Regions from separate parts of the Tessaracoccus sp. MC1627 genome, predicted to be linked through region 1. Evidence: riboswitches for the same ligand, from Rfam matches in the RefSeq annotation. Region 1 holds a riboswitch; the other holds the start of a gene.
What was found. A riboswitch is a leader RNA that binds a small molecule or an ion and turns the genes downstream of it on or off. The one in region 1 is predicted to bind thiamine pyrophosphate.

Region 2: another riboswitch for thiamine pyrophosphate. It lies ahead of thiM (hydroxyethylthiazole kinase); the one in region 1 lies ahead of H5399_RS06200 (thiamine ABC transporter substrate binding subunit).

What each region holds. Positions count from the first base shown of each region.
Region 1 is NZ_JACJGA010000002.1:227,607-234,915, reverse strand. Features, by position in the region: gene H5399_RS06210 (AarF/ABC1/UbiB kinase family protein) at 1-1,275, shown strand, start outside; gene disA (DNA integrity scanning diadenylate cyclase DisA) at 1,302-2,339, shown strand; TPP riboswitch at 2,392-2,497, shown strand; gene H5399_RS06200 (thiamine ABC transporter substrate binding subunit) at 2,528-3,574, shown strand; gene H5399_RS06195 (iron ABC transporter permease) at 3,553-5,217, shown strand; gene H5399_RS06190 (ABC transporter ATP-binding protein) at 5,211-6,182, shown strand; gene pgsA (phosphatidylinositol phosphate synthase) at 6,197-6,799, opposite strand; gene H5399_RS06180 (DUF202 domain-containing protein) at 6,902-7,264, shown strand; gene H5399_RS06175 (DUF202 domain-containing protein) at 7,261-7,309, shown strand, end outside.
Region 2 is NZ_JACJGA010000001.1:701,005-708,313, forward strand. Features, by position in the region: gene H5399_RS03080 (hypothetical protein) at 1-381, shown strand, start outside; gene H5399_RS03085 (TenA family protein) at 385-1,071, opposite strand; gene thiD (bifunctional hydroxymethylpyrimidine kinase/phosphomethylpyrimidine kinase) at 1,068-1,928, opposite strand; gene H5399_RS03095 (thiamine phosphate synthase) at 1,925-2,605, opposite strand; gene thiM (hydroxyethylthiazole kinase) at 2,602-3,474, opposite strand; TPP riboswitch at 3,468-3,563, opposite strand; gene H5399_RS03105 (glycine C-acetyltransferase) at 3,675-4,874, opposite strand; gene tdh (L-threonine 3-dehydrogenase) at 4,892-5,920, opposite strand; gene H5399_RS03115 (DUF2277 domain-containing protein) at 5,988-6,269, shown strand; gene H5399_RS03120 (1,4-alpha-glucan branching protein) at 6,266-6,835, shown strand; gene H5399_RS03125 (L-lactate dehydrogenase) at 6,888-7,309, opposite strand, start outside.

The DNA.
Region 1 (7,309 bases):
AAGGTGCTGCGTCCGGGCGTCCGGGAACGCGTGCGCAGCGATCTGGCCTCGCTGGCCGAGCTGGCGGACTTCGCCGACGCCAACACCGCCATCGGCCCCCGCCTGGGGGCGGCCAAGATGCTCGCTCAGTTCCGCCGGTCCATGGCCGACGAGTTGGACTACCGCAAGGAGGCCGCCAACCTCGACACCTTCCTGGAGCTCGTCGAGGACGAACCGGACCTCGTGGTGCCCGCCTACATCGCGGATTACTCCACCGACGACGTCCTGACCATGGAGTTCGTCCCAGGCAAGAAGATCACGGACGTCGGCCCGCTGGCGATGCTCGATGTCGACGGCGCCCGGCTGGCCGCCTCCCTGTTCCGCTTCATGCTCAGCGCCATGCTGATCGACGGCATCCTGCACGCCGACCCTCACCCGGGCAACCTGTTCCTCACGCCGGATCATCGGGTGGCGATCCTCGATGTCGGCATGGTGGTGCGGCTTCCACGGCGGCTCCGGAGCGCCTTGGTCAAGCTGCTGGTCTCCATCGGTGAAGGCGACGGCGAGGGCGCCGCGACCATCCTGGCCGACATGGGTCACCCCACCGACGAGTACGACGCGGCGGCCTTCCGCGACGACGTCTCGCACCTGGTGTCGGCGACGCTGTCCATGGGAGCGGACCTCCAGGCGGGCAGCGTGCTGATGCAGCTGGCCCGCGTCTCCGGCGTGCACGGCCTCCGCCCACCCGCGGAGATGACCCTGGTGGCCAAGGCACTGCTCAACCTGGACCAGGCCACGCAGCACCTGGACCCGCGCTTCACCCCCATCGAGGCCATCCAGGCAAACCTCCCCACCATCCTCACCGCCGGCCTGAAGCCCAGCGCCGGGCAGACCCTGCTCGGCACCATCGAGGGCAAGGAGTTCCTGGAGCGGCTCCCCCGCCGCGCCAACCGCCTGCTGGATTCCCTGACGGAGGGGGAGCTGGCGTTCACCGTCAACGCCTTCGACGAGAACCGCGTCCTGATGGTGCTGCAGCAGGTGGCCAACCGGCTGTCCACGGCCCTCATCCTGGCGGCCATCACGATCGCGGCCGCCCTCCTGATGTTCGCCGACGTCGGCCCGCGGCTCCTCGGATACCCGGCGCTCGGGATGGTCTTCTTCCTGCTCGCCGCCGTCGGTGGCCTCGTGATGGTGGCCACCATCCTGTGGCACGATCGGCCCTTCCGCCGCACGGTCAAGCGGACCGACCGGAGGGCTCGCCTCTCCGACGACGCGGGTGGCCCCTCACGCACCTAGACTGGGCTGATCCACAAGGAGGTGTGTTGGCCAAGTCCACCGTTCGCCGCTACCTGAAGCTCCTCGCGCCCGGCACTCCACTGCGCGCCGGACTGGACCGCATCCTGCTGGGTCGCACGGGCGCACTGATCGTGCTGGGCAACAACTCCAAGGTGACGCAGGTGTGCTCGGGCGGGTTCCAGATCGGTGTGGAATGCACCGAGCAGGCGCTGCGGGAGCTGGCCAAGCTCGACGGCGCCATCATCCTCTCCACGGACCTCACCCGGATCATCGCGGCCGGGGTGCACCTGGTGCCGGCGGGTGACCTGCCCACCGCGGAGACCGGAACCCGGCACCGCTCGGCGGACCGCACCGCGCAGGCCGCCGGGGTGCCGGTGGTGACGGTGTCGGCCTCGATGTCGACCGTGTCGCTCTTCCTCGACGGCCGGCGCCACGTCGTCGAAACCGTCTCCCAGGTGATCAGCAGGGCGAACCAGACGCTGGCCACGTTGTCTCGGGTGGTCGCCCGGCTGGGTGACCTGATGGATCAGTTCACGGCCCTGGAGATCGGGGAGCAGGTGACCCTGCGCGATCTCGCCCACGTGGTCCACCGCCTGGAGCTGACCCGCCGGCTGTCCTCGGAGATGCAGTTCCACGCCGACGTCCTGGGGGTCGAGGGCCGGATGGTGGCGATGCAGCACGCCGAGCTCGCCTCCGCGTTCGACGGCGTCGCGGAGTTGCTCACGGAGGACTACGCGCACAACCTGGAGGATCCCGCCGAGTTCGATCTGGCCCGCCTGCACAACTTCTCCACCGAGGAGCTGTTCAGTGGGGCGCTGGTCGCGCAGCGACTCGGCTTCGGGCCCAACCCCAACATGGAGCAGGCGGTCGCCACACGAGGTGTCCGCCTGTTGACCAAGGTGGGGCGCCTGCCGGCGCCCCTGGTGACCAGGCTCGTGGACCGCTTCACCATCCAGGAACTGTTCGCCGCCCCGCTGAGCGCGCTGCTCGAGGTGGAGGGCATCGGGCAGCTGCGGGCACGCCAGGTCCGCGACGCGATGTCGAGGATCGCCGAGATCAACTGACTGCACACGGCCGCGGACCAGTGGAGGAGCCCCCTGCCGCCGGTATAGGCTGGGGGCAACACAGGGGAGCGCCACGGGGCGCTGAGAGTGCGGGAAGTCCGCAGACCCTCAAACCTGATCCGGTTAGCACCGGCGTAGGGAGTGAGATCTCCTCGGCCCGGCCGAGCCTCCGAAAGGAGACAACCACCATGATCAGCACCAGCCGCGCCCTCGCAGCCGGGGCAGCCGTCCTGGCGCTCAGCGCCTGCGCAGGCGGCGAGCCCGCCACCACCGGAGCGCCGACGGCCACCACCACCGAGACCAGCTCACTGACCGTGTTCACCCACGACGCCTTCACCCTGCCCGACGAGCTGAAGGCCCGCTTCGCCGAGGAGACCGGCTACGAGGTCACCTACACCACCCCGGGCGACGCTGGCGCCCTGGTCAACCAGCTGATCCTCACCAAGGACTCCCCGCTCGGGGACGTGGTGGTGGGCGTGGACAACACGTTCGCGTCGCGGGCCTCCGAGGCGGGGGTCCTCGCCCCCTACACCTCCCCGGCATCCGCGTCGCTGCCCGAGGAGTTCCTCGCCACGGACCTCACCCCCTTCGACTACGGCGACGTCTGCATCAACGCGGACACCGTCTGGTTCGAGGCCAACGACCTCCTCCTACCGGTGACCCTCGACGACCTGGCCGAGCCCGCCTACAAGGACCTGCTGACGGTCACGAACCCGGCCTCGTCGTCGCCGGGCCTGGCCTTCCTCATCGCCACGGTCGGCGCCAAGGGCGACGGCTACCTGGATTACTGGCGGGCGCTGATGGACAACGGCGCCAAGGTGGCCTCGGGTTGGACGGAGGCCTACTACACGGACTTCTCCGGCGCCGACGGCAAGGGGCCACGGCCCCTCGTGCTGTCCTACGCCACCTCACCGGCCTTCACTGTCGCGGGGGACGAGTCCACCACCGTCGCGCTCCTGGAGACCTGCTTCCGGCAGGTCGAGTACGCGGGCGTGATCGCCGGGGCTGAGAACGCGGTGGGGGCCGGGAAGTTCATCGACTTCCTGCTCACCCCCGAGGTGCAGGCCGCGATCCCCGAGAACCTCTACATGTTCCCCGTCGTCCCCGACACTCCCCTCCCCGAGCAGTGGGAGAAGTTCGCGGTGCTCCCCGACGAGCCCATCGACGTCCCGCAGTCCGAGATCGGTGCCAACCGCGACGAGTGGATCAGGGCGTGGACCGACGCCACCAGTTGAGCCGCGGGCTCTGGTGGGCGGGCTGGACGGTCGCGGCGGGGGTGCCGGCCGCCTTCCTGGCCGTCTTCTTCGCGTGGCCGGCCGCCAGCCTCGTCGCCCGCGGCCTCCACGACGGCTCGGCCTGGACGCTTGAGGGCTTCGCGTCGGTCTTCGGCTCCCCCCGCACGTGGGGGGCAGTGGGCTTCACGCTCGGCTCGGCGTCCCTGTCGACGGTGCTCTGCCTCGCGCTCGGTCTTCCCGGCGCGCAGCTGCTGTACCGTCGCCGCTTCCGCGGCCGAGACACGCTCCGCGCGCTGGTGACCATCCCCTTCGTGTTGCCGACGGTGGTGGTGGGCGTGGCGTTCGGGTCGCTGTTGCGCCCCGACGGGCTGCTCGGCTGGCTGGGCCTCGGCGGGACCGCCTCCGCGATCCTCGCCGCGATGGTCTTCTTCAACTACTCGGTGGTGGTGCGCACCGTCGGCACCTTCTGGGCCCGCGTCGACCCCCGGCTCACGCAGGCCGCTGCCACCCTCGGCGCGTCCCCGGCGCGGGTGCTGGTGACGGTGACCCTCCCCACCCTGGCGCCCGCGCTGCTGTCGTCGGCCTCGCTGGTGTTCCTGTTCAGCGCCTCCTCCTACGGGATCGTGATGGTGCTGGGCGAGACCCGGTTCCGCACGATCGAAACGGAGATCTGGTTCCTCACCACTCAACTGCTGGACCTGCCGGCGGCGGCGGCCCTGTCCGTGGCGCAGCTCGTGATCGTCACCGCGACACTCTGGCTCAGCGCCCGTGCCCAGGCCCGCATGACGCGCGCGCTACGCCTGCAGCCCGACGTGGTGACCGCCCGCCCGCTCGCGCTGCGCACAGACTGGCCGGCGGCCGGCCTCACGCTGGCCGTCGCCGTCGTGCTGCTGGGCCTCCCGCTGGCCAACCTGCTGTGGCGCTCCCTGCATGTCGGCGGGCAGCTCAGCCTCGGCAACTTCGCACTCCTGGGCGACGTCGGCGGGCCCGGGGCCGGGGTGTGGGGTGCGCTGCGCACCACCGTCATGACCGCGCTCACCGCCACGGCCATCGCCCTGACGCTCGGCATGCTCGTGGCGTTGGTGGCATCCAGGCGCCCGCGCCGCCGACGCGGTCGGCACGCCCTGGCCGCCCTGGAGGGGCTGTTCCTGCTGCCCTTGGGGGTCTCGGCGGTCACAGTCGGCTTCGGCTACCTGATCACGCTGAACCGGCCGCCGCTGGACCTGCGTTCGAGCATCGTGCTGATCCCCATCGCCCAGGCTGTGGTGGCCCTCCCGCTGGTGGTGCGGACGCTGCTGCCGACCCTGCGCGCCATCGATCCCCGGCAGCTGGAGGCCGCCGCGACACTCGGCTCCACGCCGCTCCAGGTGCTGCGACGGATCGAGCTGCCCCACCTGGCGCGCGGGCTCGGGCTGGCCACCGGGTTCGCGTTCGCCACGTCGCTGGGCGAGTTCGGGGCCACCTCCTTCCTGGCGCGTCCCGACAACCCCACCCTGCCCGTGCTGATCTTCAGGGCCTTCGGCCGCCCAGGCGTCGAGAACTACGGGCTCGCCCTGGCCGCCTCGGTGCTGCTGGCAGTATTGGCGGGAATCACCATGGCGCTCGCGGAACGCGTGCGGCCGAAGGAGGTAGCCACGTGGTAGCACTCGAGGTTCGAGACGCCGTCGTGCGCTACGGCGACACGGTCGCGGTCGACGGCGTATCCGTGGCCGTGCCGCGGGGAAGCGTGGTCGGCCTCCTGGGGCCGTCGGGGTCCGGGAAGTCGACCCTCCTGCGCGCCATCGCGGGGCTCGAGCCGCTCGTGGCCGGTTCGGTGTCCTGGGAGGGGCAGGATCTCGCCGGCACCAAGGTGCACCAGCGCAACTTCGGGCTCGTCTTCCAGGACGCGCAGCTGTTCCCCACCATGACGGTGGGTAGGAACATCGCCTACGGGCTGGGGCGGCTGGCACGCGAGGAACAGCGCGCGAGGGTGGCGGAGATGCTGGAGCTGGTGGGGTTGCCCGGTTACGAGCAGCGCCGCCCCACCGAGCTGTCCGGGGGCCAGGCCCAGCGGGTGGCGCTGGCCCGCTCCTTGGCGCCGTCGCCGCGCGCCTTACTACTTGACGAGCCGCTCTCTGCGCTGGATACCGGGCTGCGCCGTCGCCTGGCCGACGATCTGGCCAGGATTCTGCGCGAAACCCACACCACCGCGGTCTACGTGACCCACGACCATCAGGAGGCCTACACCATCGCCGATTCGGTGGCGGTGCTGCACGAGGGCAGGCTCCTGCAGATGGCCGACCCCGAGGCGCTGCGCAGCGCGCCCTCCTCCAAACAGGTGGCGGCGTTCCTGGGCTACCGCGCGTTCGTGACCGAGCACCAGGCGCGGGAGTTGGGATGGCACGGCTCGCTGCCGGTGGGTTTCGTGCTCGGCGTGGGGCCGAGCTCGTTGGCGCTGGACGACTCGGGCGTGGACGTGGAGGTCGTGGATCAGGGGTACACCGTCGACGACGTCGAGATCGGGGTGCGGCTCCCCGACGGTCAGCGGGCCACCGTGTCCTCGCCCGAGCGCATTCACGAGCCGACGGTGCGGGTTCGCCTCATCGGCGGCGCCGTCACCCCGGCCTGACCGCCGCCACGGCCTCAGCTGCCGGCCGAGGCCACCCACGCCGCCCGGACGCGCTGCCCCACCGTGACGGCGCTGCCCGCCGCCACGGCCGCGAGCCCCGCCGCCAACACCCACGACGGCGCGCCGAGCCCGACTGCCAGGGTCGCGGCGCCCGCCACCACGAGCCTGTCGCTGCGCTCGAAGATGCCCACCGCCATCTCCCAGCCCTCCGCCTCTCCACGGGCCCGGGAGTAGGACACCGCGAAGCCGAAGACGAGGCAGGCCAACGCCAGCCAGAGGATAGTCGGCTCGGCGTTGGCCGCCGCCCAGATCACGAGCCCGGCGAAGACCGCGCCGTCTGCCACGCGGTCCGCCGTGGAGTCCAGGAACGCCCCGAAGCGGGTGACCCTGCCTCCCTGGCGAGCCATGGTTCCATCGAGGCCATCGGCGAGCAGCAGCACTCCGACGACGATCACCCCGAGCACCAGGTCGCCCTTGGGGAGGAACCAGAGCGCGGCCGCGCAGACCCCTACGGTGCCGCCGACGGTGACCGCCGTCGGCGAGACGCCGAGCCTGAGGAGCAGCCGGGCCAGTGGGGTCAGGGCGCGCCCGTAGGCACCGCGGAGGAAGGACAGCACCCCACCAGACTAGTGAGGTCCGCACCACCCGAACCCGCGGCACCCACTGAGCGGCCCCGCGCCGACTGATGCCGGCGTGGTCGACGGCGCTACGGTGGTCCCGTGGCCCGAGAACGATTCCCCCGATCCGTCTACGCGGCCGGCGACGAGCCGGACCCCCGGTTCACGCTCGCCAACGAGCGCACCTACCTCGCGTGGATCCGGACCTCGCTGGCCCTGCTGGCCGGCGGCATCGCCCTCGAGGTGCTGGGGCTGGGAATTCAGGAGTCGTTCCGGATCGCCGCATCGGTGCTGCTGATGGTCACCGGCATCGCCGCCGCCCCCTTCGCCTGGTGGGGATGGGCGCGCTACGAGCGGGCGCTGCGCAGCGGCACCCCCCTGCCGTCGTCGCTGTTCGCCCTGCCTGTCGCGGTGGCCGTGACGGTCAGCGGAATGCTCGTGTTCGTCGGCTTCCTGGTGCGATGAACGAACGGCCCTCAGACCCCGGTCTGGCAGCCGAGCGCACGATCC
Region 2 (7,309 bases), on a different contig from region 1:
GCGCACCCCTTCGCCATCAAATATCAACAGGAGCGGCGGTCGCATCGCCAATTTGCCGTGGTCCGCTTCGCGGTGCCGAACTACGGTGGCGACTCGATCTGGAGCTTCTGGGGCATGGAGTACATCAAGACACTCCTGCTGCTCTTTCGGTCCACCCGGTTGGAGGGGTATCTGGAGGAGGCGGATCGCCACATCGGGCATTTCGAGGCCGCCATGCGCCGCGATCGCGGTTTTCCCGAGGTGTACGACGCGCAGGGCGATCTGCTCCAGACGCCGCTCTACCGCAGCGTCCGGATGACGGGGTGGGTGATCGGATTCGATCAGGTGCGGGCCATGCGCAGGGCCTTGGCCGGAGGCTCGGCGCAGCGCACGGCCGCCTGATTCTCAGGCTTCCCAGACCTCCAGCGCGTAGGCCCGTGCCCAGAACTGTTCCTCGTACCAGGTTGCGTCGACGAAGGCGGTGAGCATCCGCTCGCGGGTCGCGCCGTCGCTTGAGGCAGCCGTCTCATCGAGGAGTGTGATGGCCTCGCGCGTCACCTGCTGGAAGGCCGCGTCAGCGTAGGCGGCCACCCAGCCGGCGTAGGGGTGGCCGTCGAGGTGGGCGGCCCTGTCGGCGAGGGTGGCGCCGACGTCCGCGTAGACCCAGTAGCAGGGCAGCACCGCCGCCACCCCTACCGCGTACGGCTCGAAGGCGGTGGCCGCCAGCAGGGAGTTGACGTAGGCCCGGGTGGTGGGGGATGCGACGGCGGGGCGCGGAAGGTCGCGGAGGCGGTCGTCGGCCAAGAGGGCGTCGTGCATGAGGACCTCCGCCTCCACGGCCTCGCCGGCGCTCCGGGCCCAGAAGGCCGCCTCGCGGGAGGTGGGAGCGCGGGAGGCGAGCGTGGCCAGCGCACGGGTGTAGCCGCGGAGATAGAAGTCGTCCTGGCCGAGGTACTCGACGAAGCGGCGGGGCTCCAGGGTGCCGTCGGCAAGCTCGGTGAGGAGTGGGAGACGGTCGATGCGCGCCCGGATGGCTGAGGTGGCCTCCCACGCCTGGGTGCTGAACGGGCCGGGGGCCCAGTCGATGCTCACAACCCCACCTCGGCGCGCCCCACGAGGTGGTCGACGGGGCCGTGGCCCGAGTGGGGGGTGCGGCTGAGGGTCCACCGCGAGCCAGAGTCCAGGGCGCGCATCAGGTAGTCCCGGGCCTCCTCCACCGACTCCAGCCGCACGCCAGTGGCGCGAGTGTCGCCGCGGCGGGCGGCGACGGCGGCGATGGCGGAGCTGAGCGTGCAGCCGGTGCCGTGAGTATGGCGGGTGTTGAAGCGCGGGCCGGTCAGCAGCGCCAACTCTGTGCCGTGGGCGAAGACGTCGGTGAGCTCCGGGTCGGTGAGGTGCCCGCCCTTGGCCAGGACGGCGCGCACTCCTGCCGCCACCAGTTGCCGGGCCTGGCGGATGAGGCCGTTGGTGTCGGTCACGGGCGGTTGGTCCAGGAGGACGGCCGCCTCGGGGACGTTCGGGGTCACCAGGTCCGCGAGGGGGAGCAGGCGGGTGCGCACCACGTCGATGGCGTCGTCGGTGAGCAGCGCGTCGCCGGAGGTTGCGATCATGACGGGGTCCAGGATGATGAGGCCCGCGTCGTCGCGGCGTTCCTCCAGGACGTCGGCGACGGCGTTGGCGACGGCTGCGTTGGAGAGCATGCCGAGCTTCGTGGCGGCGACGGGGAGGTCGTCGAAGACGGCGAGGATCTGGTCGCGGACGAAGGCCGGGTCCACGGGGCGGGCCTGGCGGACGCCCTGCGTGTTCTGGACCGTGAGCCCAGCGAGCGCCGCCGCGCCGTAGACGCCGAGCGCGGTGAAGGTCTTGAGGTCGGCCTGGATGCCGGCGCCGCCGCTGGGGTCTGAGCCGGCGATGCTGAGGGCGATCTTCGGGGTGGACGTGCGTGTCATCGGGTTCTCCAGAGTGCGAGCAGTTCGTCGGCGGCCGCTCGGGGATCGGGTGCGGTGGTGAGGGCTGAAACCACACAGATGCCGTCGACCCCGGTGGCGATCGCCACGGCGGCGTTGGTGGCGTTGATGCCGCCGATGGCGACAGTCTTGGCCCGTCCCGCGGTGCGCAGGACCAGGCGGGCGGCGCCGTCGAGGCCCAGGGCGGGGGCGGCGTCGGTCTTGGTGGGGGTGGCCCAGAGCGGCGAGAGGCCGAGGACGTCCGCGGTGAGGTCGCTCAGCTCCGCGTCCAGCTCGGCCTCGGTCGAGATGCTGAGACCGATGAGAAGGTCGCGGCCGAGGCGGGCGCGGGCCTGGCTGATGTCGCCGTCGTCCTGGCCCTGGTGGAAGTGGAGGCCGAGTTCCTCGGCGGCGTGGAGGCGGTCGTTGACGACGAGCGCCGTGGTGCGTCCGGTGGCGTCGAACGCCCTGTCACGGGCGTCGACGCAGGCGCGGGCCAGGGCGAGGAACTCGGTGCCGTGGAGCTCCTTGTCGCGGATCTGCACCACGCCGGCGCCGCCGAGGATGGCCTGCTCGACGATCCCCGGCACGTGGGCTGGGCCACCCGACATCGCGGTGTCCGTGACGTAGTAGACGCGCCAGTCCACACCGTCGGCGAGGCCTGGCGTGGCCTGCGTCATGGCTGCTCCTCGACGGTGATGAGGGCGGCGACCTCGTCGGGGGTGAGCGCGTGAAGGGCGTCGAGCCAGGCGGTGCGGAAGCTGCCCGGGTGGCGGGCCTCGCGTGCTGCGGCCAGGCCCGCGGCGCCGAAGAGGGCGTGGGCGGCGACGACCGCGTCGTGGGAGGCGTGCGGGGCAGGGCCGTCGGCCCGGGTGGCGCCAAGGGCCGCCGCGACAGTCGCGCCCAGCGCGCACCCGGTGCCGATGACCAGCGGCATGAGCGGGTCGCCGCCGGTGACGCGCGTGGTGCGGGTGGGGCTGACGATGACGTCGACGGGCCCGGAGATGGCCACGACGGCGCCGGTCTGTGCGGCCAGCTCGCGGGCGGTCTCGACGGCGGCCTCCACCTCGTCGGTGGCGTCCACCCCGCGACCCCCGCCGCTGGCCCCGGCGAGGCCGAGGATCTCGGAGGCGTTGCCGCGGATGGCGGTGGGGCGGTGGGCGAGAAGGTCGCGGGCGAGCTGGGTGCGCACCGGGAGGGCGCCGACCGCGACCGGGTCCAGGACCCAGGGGGTGCCGGCGCCGTCGGCGGCCGCCGCCGCGCGCCGCATGCCCTCGTGCTGCTCGGAGAGCCCGTTGCCGACGTTGATGAGTAGGGCTGAGGCCACCGTCGCGAAGATGGCGGCCTCCTCGGGGAGGTCGATCATGGCGGGGGCGGCGCCGGCGGCGAGGAGCACGTTGGCGGTGATCTCGGGCACCACGGTGTTGGTCATGCAGTGCACCAGCGGGGTGGCGGCGCGGACGGCGGTGAGGATGGCGCTCGTCGGTCCGAGGGTAGAGGCGTCGCTGGCTTTGGTGGCGTCGGGTGTTGAGGGTGTGGGGTTGGTCATGAGAGGTGGCTCCCTTCGCTAGCACGACCTAGATCAGGTGTTGCGGGTGTGTTCTCAGCCCCGACTTCGGGGCACCCCGGCGTCGGCGAGCCTACCAGCCGCCCTTCCCGCCCCGCTGACCGCGGAGAAGTGCCCGTTGTGGCGGTGTCCCGGTGGTGGTCTGAGCGTGGGGCCCGTCACTGGGGGACCGTATCCGCGGATTAGGCGGGGTGAGCGTCGCCGACGGCGGCGCGGGCCGCCACGAACGCCTCCACCGCGACATCCAAGTCCGCCCGCGACAGTCCCGCCGACATCTGGGTCCGGATCCTGGCAGCCCCCCTCGGTACGACGGGGAACGAGAACGCCCTCACGTAGACGCCCCGGGCGAGGACCTCGTCGGCCATCCTCGCCGCCAGCACCGCGTCGCCGAGCATCACCGGCACGATCGCGTGGTCTGACTCCGGGATCTCGAAGCCCTCCTCCACCATCCGTCGCCTGAAGTACGCCGTGTTCTCGGCCAGCTGTTCCAGCAGCGACGACGACGACTCCAGCAGCTCCAGGCACGCGATTGTCGCCGCGACGATCGACGGCGCCAGCGAGTTGCTGAACAGGTACGGCCGCGACCGTTGACGCAGCAGCTCCACCACCTCACGCCTCGCGGACGTGTACCCGCCCGACGCGCCGCCGAGCGCCTTGCCGAGGGTGCCGGTGAGGATGTCCACGCGGTCGATGACCCCGAACCGCTCCGGAGTCCCCGCGCCGGTCTCCCCGACGAAGCCCACCGCGTGCGAGTCGTCGACCATCACCAGCGCGTCGTACTCGTCGGCCAGAGCGCAGATCTCGTCCAACGGGGCGACGAAACCGTCCATCGAGAACACCCCGTCGGTGGCGATGACGCGGTGCCGTGCCCCCCGCGACGCCTCCAGCTGGGCGCGCAGATCGGTCATGTCGCGGTTGCGGTAGCGGTAGCGGGCGGCCTTGCTCAGCCGCACCCCGTCGATGATGGAGGCGTGGTTGAGCTCGTCGGAGATGATGGCGTCCTCCGCCCCGAAGAGGGTCTCGAACAGGCCGCCGTTGGCGTCGAAGCACGACGAGTACAGGATGGTGTCCCAGCCGTCGTGACCGTCGGGCCCGCTGCGCAGGAACGCCGTCAGGCGCACCTCGAGCTCCTGATGCAGCGTCTGGGTTCCACAGATGAACCTGACCGACGCCATGCCGAAGCCCCACCTGTCGTAGGCGCGCTTGGCGGCGGCGATCAGCACCGGCGAGTTCGCCAGCCCCAGGTAGTTGTTGGCGCAGAGGTTGATCACCTCGCCCGACGGTGTCCCGACGTGCGCTGCCTGCGCAGTGGTCAGCGGCGCCTCCGTCTTGTACAGCCCGTCCGCGCGCAGCTGTTCGAGCTCGCCGCGGATGTGGTCCATGAATGCCATGGTGCTCCTCACTCGTCCCAGGTCAGGATGACTTTGCCGGCGTGCCCCGCCGCCGCGACATCGAACGCCTCGCGGAACCCTGTTGCGGGGAAGCGGTGCGTGATGACCCCCGAGATGTCCAGCCCGGAGCGAAGCAGGGCGCTCATGGCGTACCAGGTCTCGAAGATCTGCCGGCCGGTGACCCCCTGAATGGTCAGCATGTTGAAGATGATGGTGGTGAAGTCCACCTCGAGCGGCTTCGACGGCGTCCCGAGCAGCGCGATCCGGCCGCCGTGGGTCATGTGCGCGATCATCGACGACAGCGCCGCGCCAGATCCGGACATCTCCAGCCCGATGTCGAATCCCTCCCGCATGTCGAAGCGTTCGTAGACGTCCGCCAGGTCCTCACGGGCGACGTTGACGGTGCTGCTCAGCCCCACGCGTCGAGCCAGTGCGAGCCGCTCGTCGCCGAGGTCCGTGATGACCACGTTGCGCGCCCCCTGGAACTTCGCGACGAGCGCCGCCATGATCCCGATCGGTCCGGCCCCGCTGACCAGCACGTCCTCGGCGAGCGCCGGGAACTGCAGGGCGGCGTGGACGGCGTTGCCGAACGGGTCGAAGATCGCCGCGACATCCGGCTCCACCGGCGTATGGTGCACCCACACATTCGACGACGGCATGGCGAAGTATTCGCAGAAGGCGCCGTCGACGTGGTACCCGATGCCCCGGGTGTTGCGGCACAGGTGCCGCTTCCCCGCGAGGCAGGCCCGGCAGCGCCCGCACACGTAGTGCCCCTCGCCGGAGATGAACTGGCCCACCTCGAGGCCTGTCACCGACGAGCCTAACTCCACGATCTCGCCGCAGAACTCATGCCCCAGGATGAGCGGGGTGGTCACCACCTGCGACGCCCAGCCGTCCCAGCCGTCGATGTGAAGGTCGGTGCCGCAGATCCCGGTGCGCATGACCCGGATGAGCACCTCGTTCGGGCTCGGGGTGGGGCGCGGCAGCTCGATCAGCTCCAGCCCGGGGCCCGGCCGCGTCTTCGCTAGCGCCAACATGGACTCATCGTGGCAGATGACTCCCGGGCGGTGGGCCCGGGCGGGATGTGAACGTAGGCTTGACGGCATGTGTCGCAACATCCGGCCGCTGAACAACTTCGAGCCTCCCGCCACCAGCGACGAGGTGAACGCCGCGGCGCTGCAGTACGTGCGCAAGGTCGCGGGGGTCACCAAGCCCAGCAAGGCCAACGAGGAGGCGTTCCATCGCGCGGTCCACGCCATCGCCCACATCACGGCGGACCTGCTCGACGAGCTGGTCACCACCGCTCCGCCGAAGGACCGGGACGCCGAGCGCGTGAAGGCCCAGGCCCGCGCCGCCAAGCGCTACGCCACCGAGGCCGCATCGTGACGCGCGCCGCCGAGCTGCACGTGGGGGCCAGGCTCACGCCGTCGAAGATCGAGCTGCTCCAGGCCTGGCTGCCCACGCAGCGCTGGTTCTTCGGCGATCCCGCCACGCTCCAGCGCGCCGCCGGCTTCAGGCTGGTGGATCCCGACGGCGAGGTGGGGCTGGACTGCATGGTGATCTCCGCCGGAGGGGAGTACTACTTCGTGCCCGTGACGTGGCGCGCCGCGCCGCTCGACGGCGTGCAGCCGATCGGCACCCTGCAGCACTCGGAGCTTGGCCTGCGCTACTGCTACGACGCGGCGACGGACCCGGTGTTCGTCGACGAGGCGTCGCGGATCATCCGGGAGGCGGACCACGAGGCCGACCTGCGCGACGCCCACGGGGCGCAGCTCCCGATCACCATGACGGCGGACGGCACCGGAGCGCTCCCCGGAGAGGGCGAACGCCTGGAGGTCATGCGCCTGCTGATCAGGGCCGTGCCGACGCCGGACAACGCGGCCGGCTCGCTGATCGGCCGCTGGACGGACCACGAGGGCCCGCGCCACGACGTGCTCGCCATCCTCCACTGAGGGGACTCGCCACCGTGTGCAGGGTCGTGGCGCGACGAGCGACCGAGCCGATCTAGAAGCCCAACCCCTCTGACATCGCGCGGATGTGTTCCGCGCTGGTGCGCAGCCGTGACAACTCGTCCTCGGACACCGGAAGCTCCAGCTGCGTGCCCGCGCCGTCTCGGCCCACCACCGTCGGCACCGCCATGCAGACACCCGAGATCCCGTGCCAACCCTCCAGCATCCGCGACACCGGCAGCACCCGCCGCTCATCGCGCAGCACCGACTCGATGATCCGCGTGGCGGCCAACCCGATGGCGTAGTTGGTGGCCCCCTTGCCCTCGATCACCTCGTAGGCCGCGTTGACCACACGGTGCGCGATGGCGTCCCGCTCATGCTCGCCCAGCCGCCCCGTCGTGCGCTCCCACTCGGTCAGGGGCACGCCGCCGATGGTCGCGGTGCTCCACATGGGGGTCTCGGTGTCTCCGTGCTCGC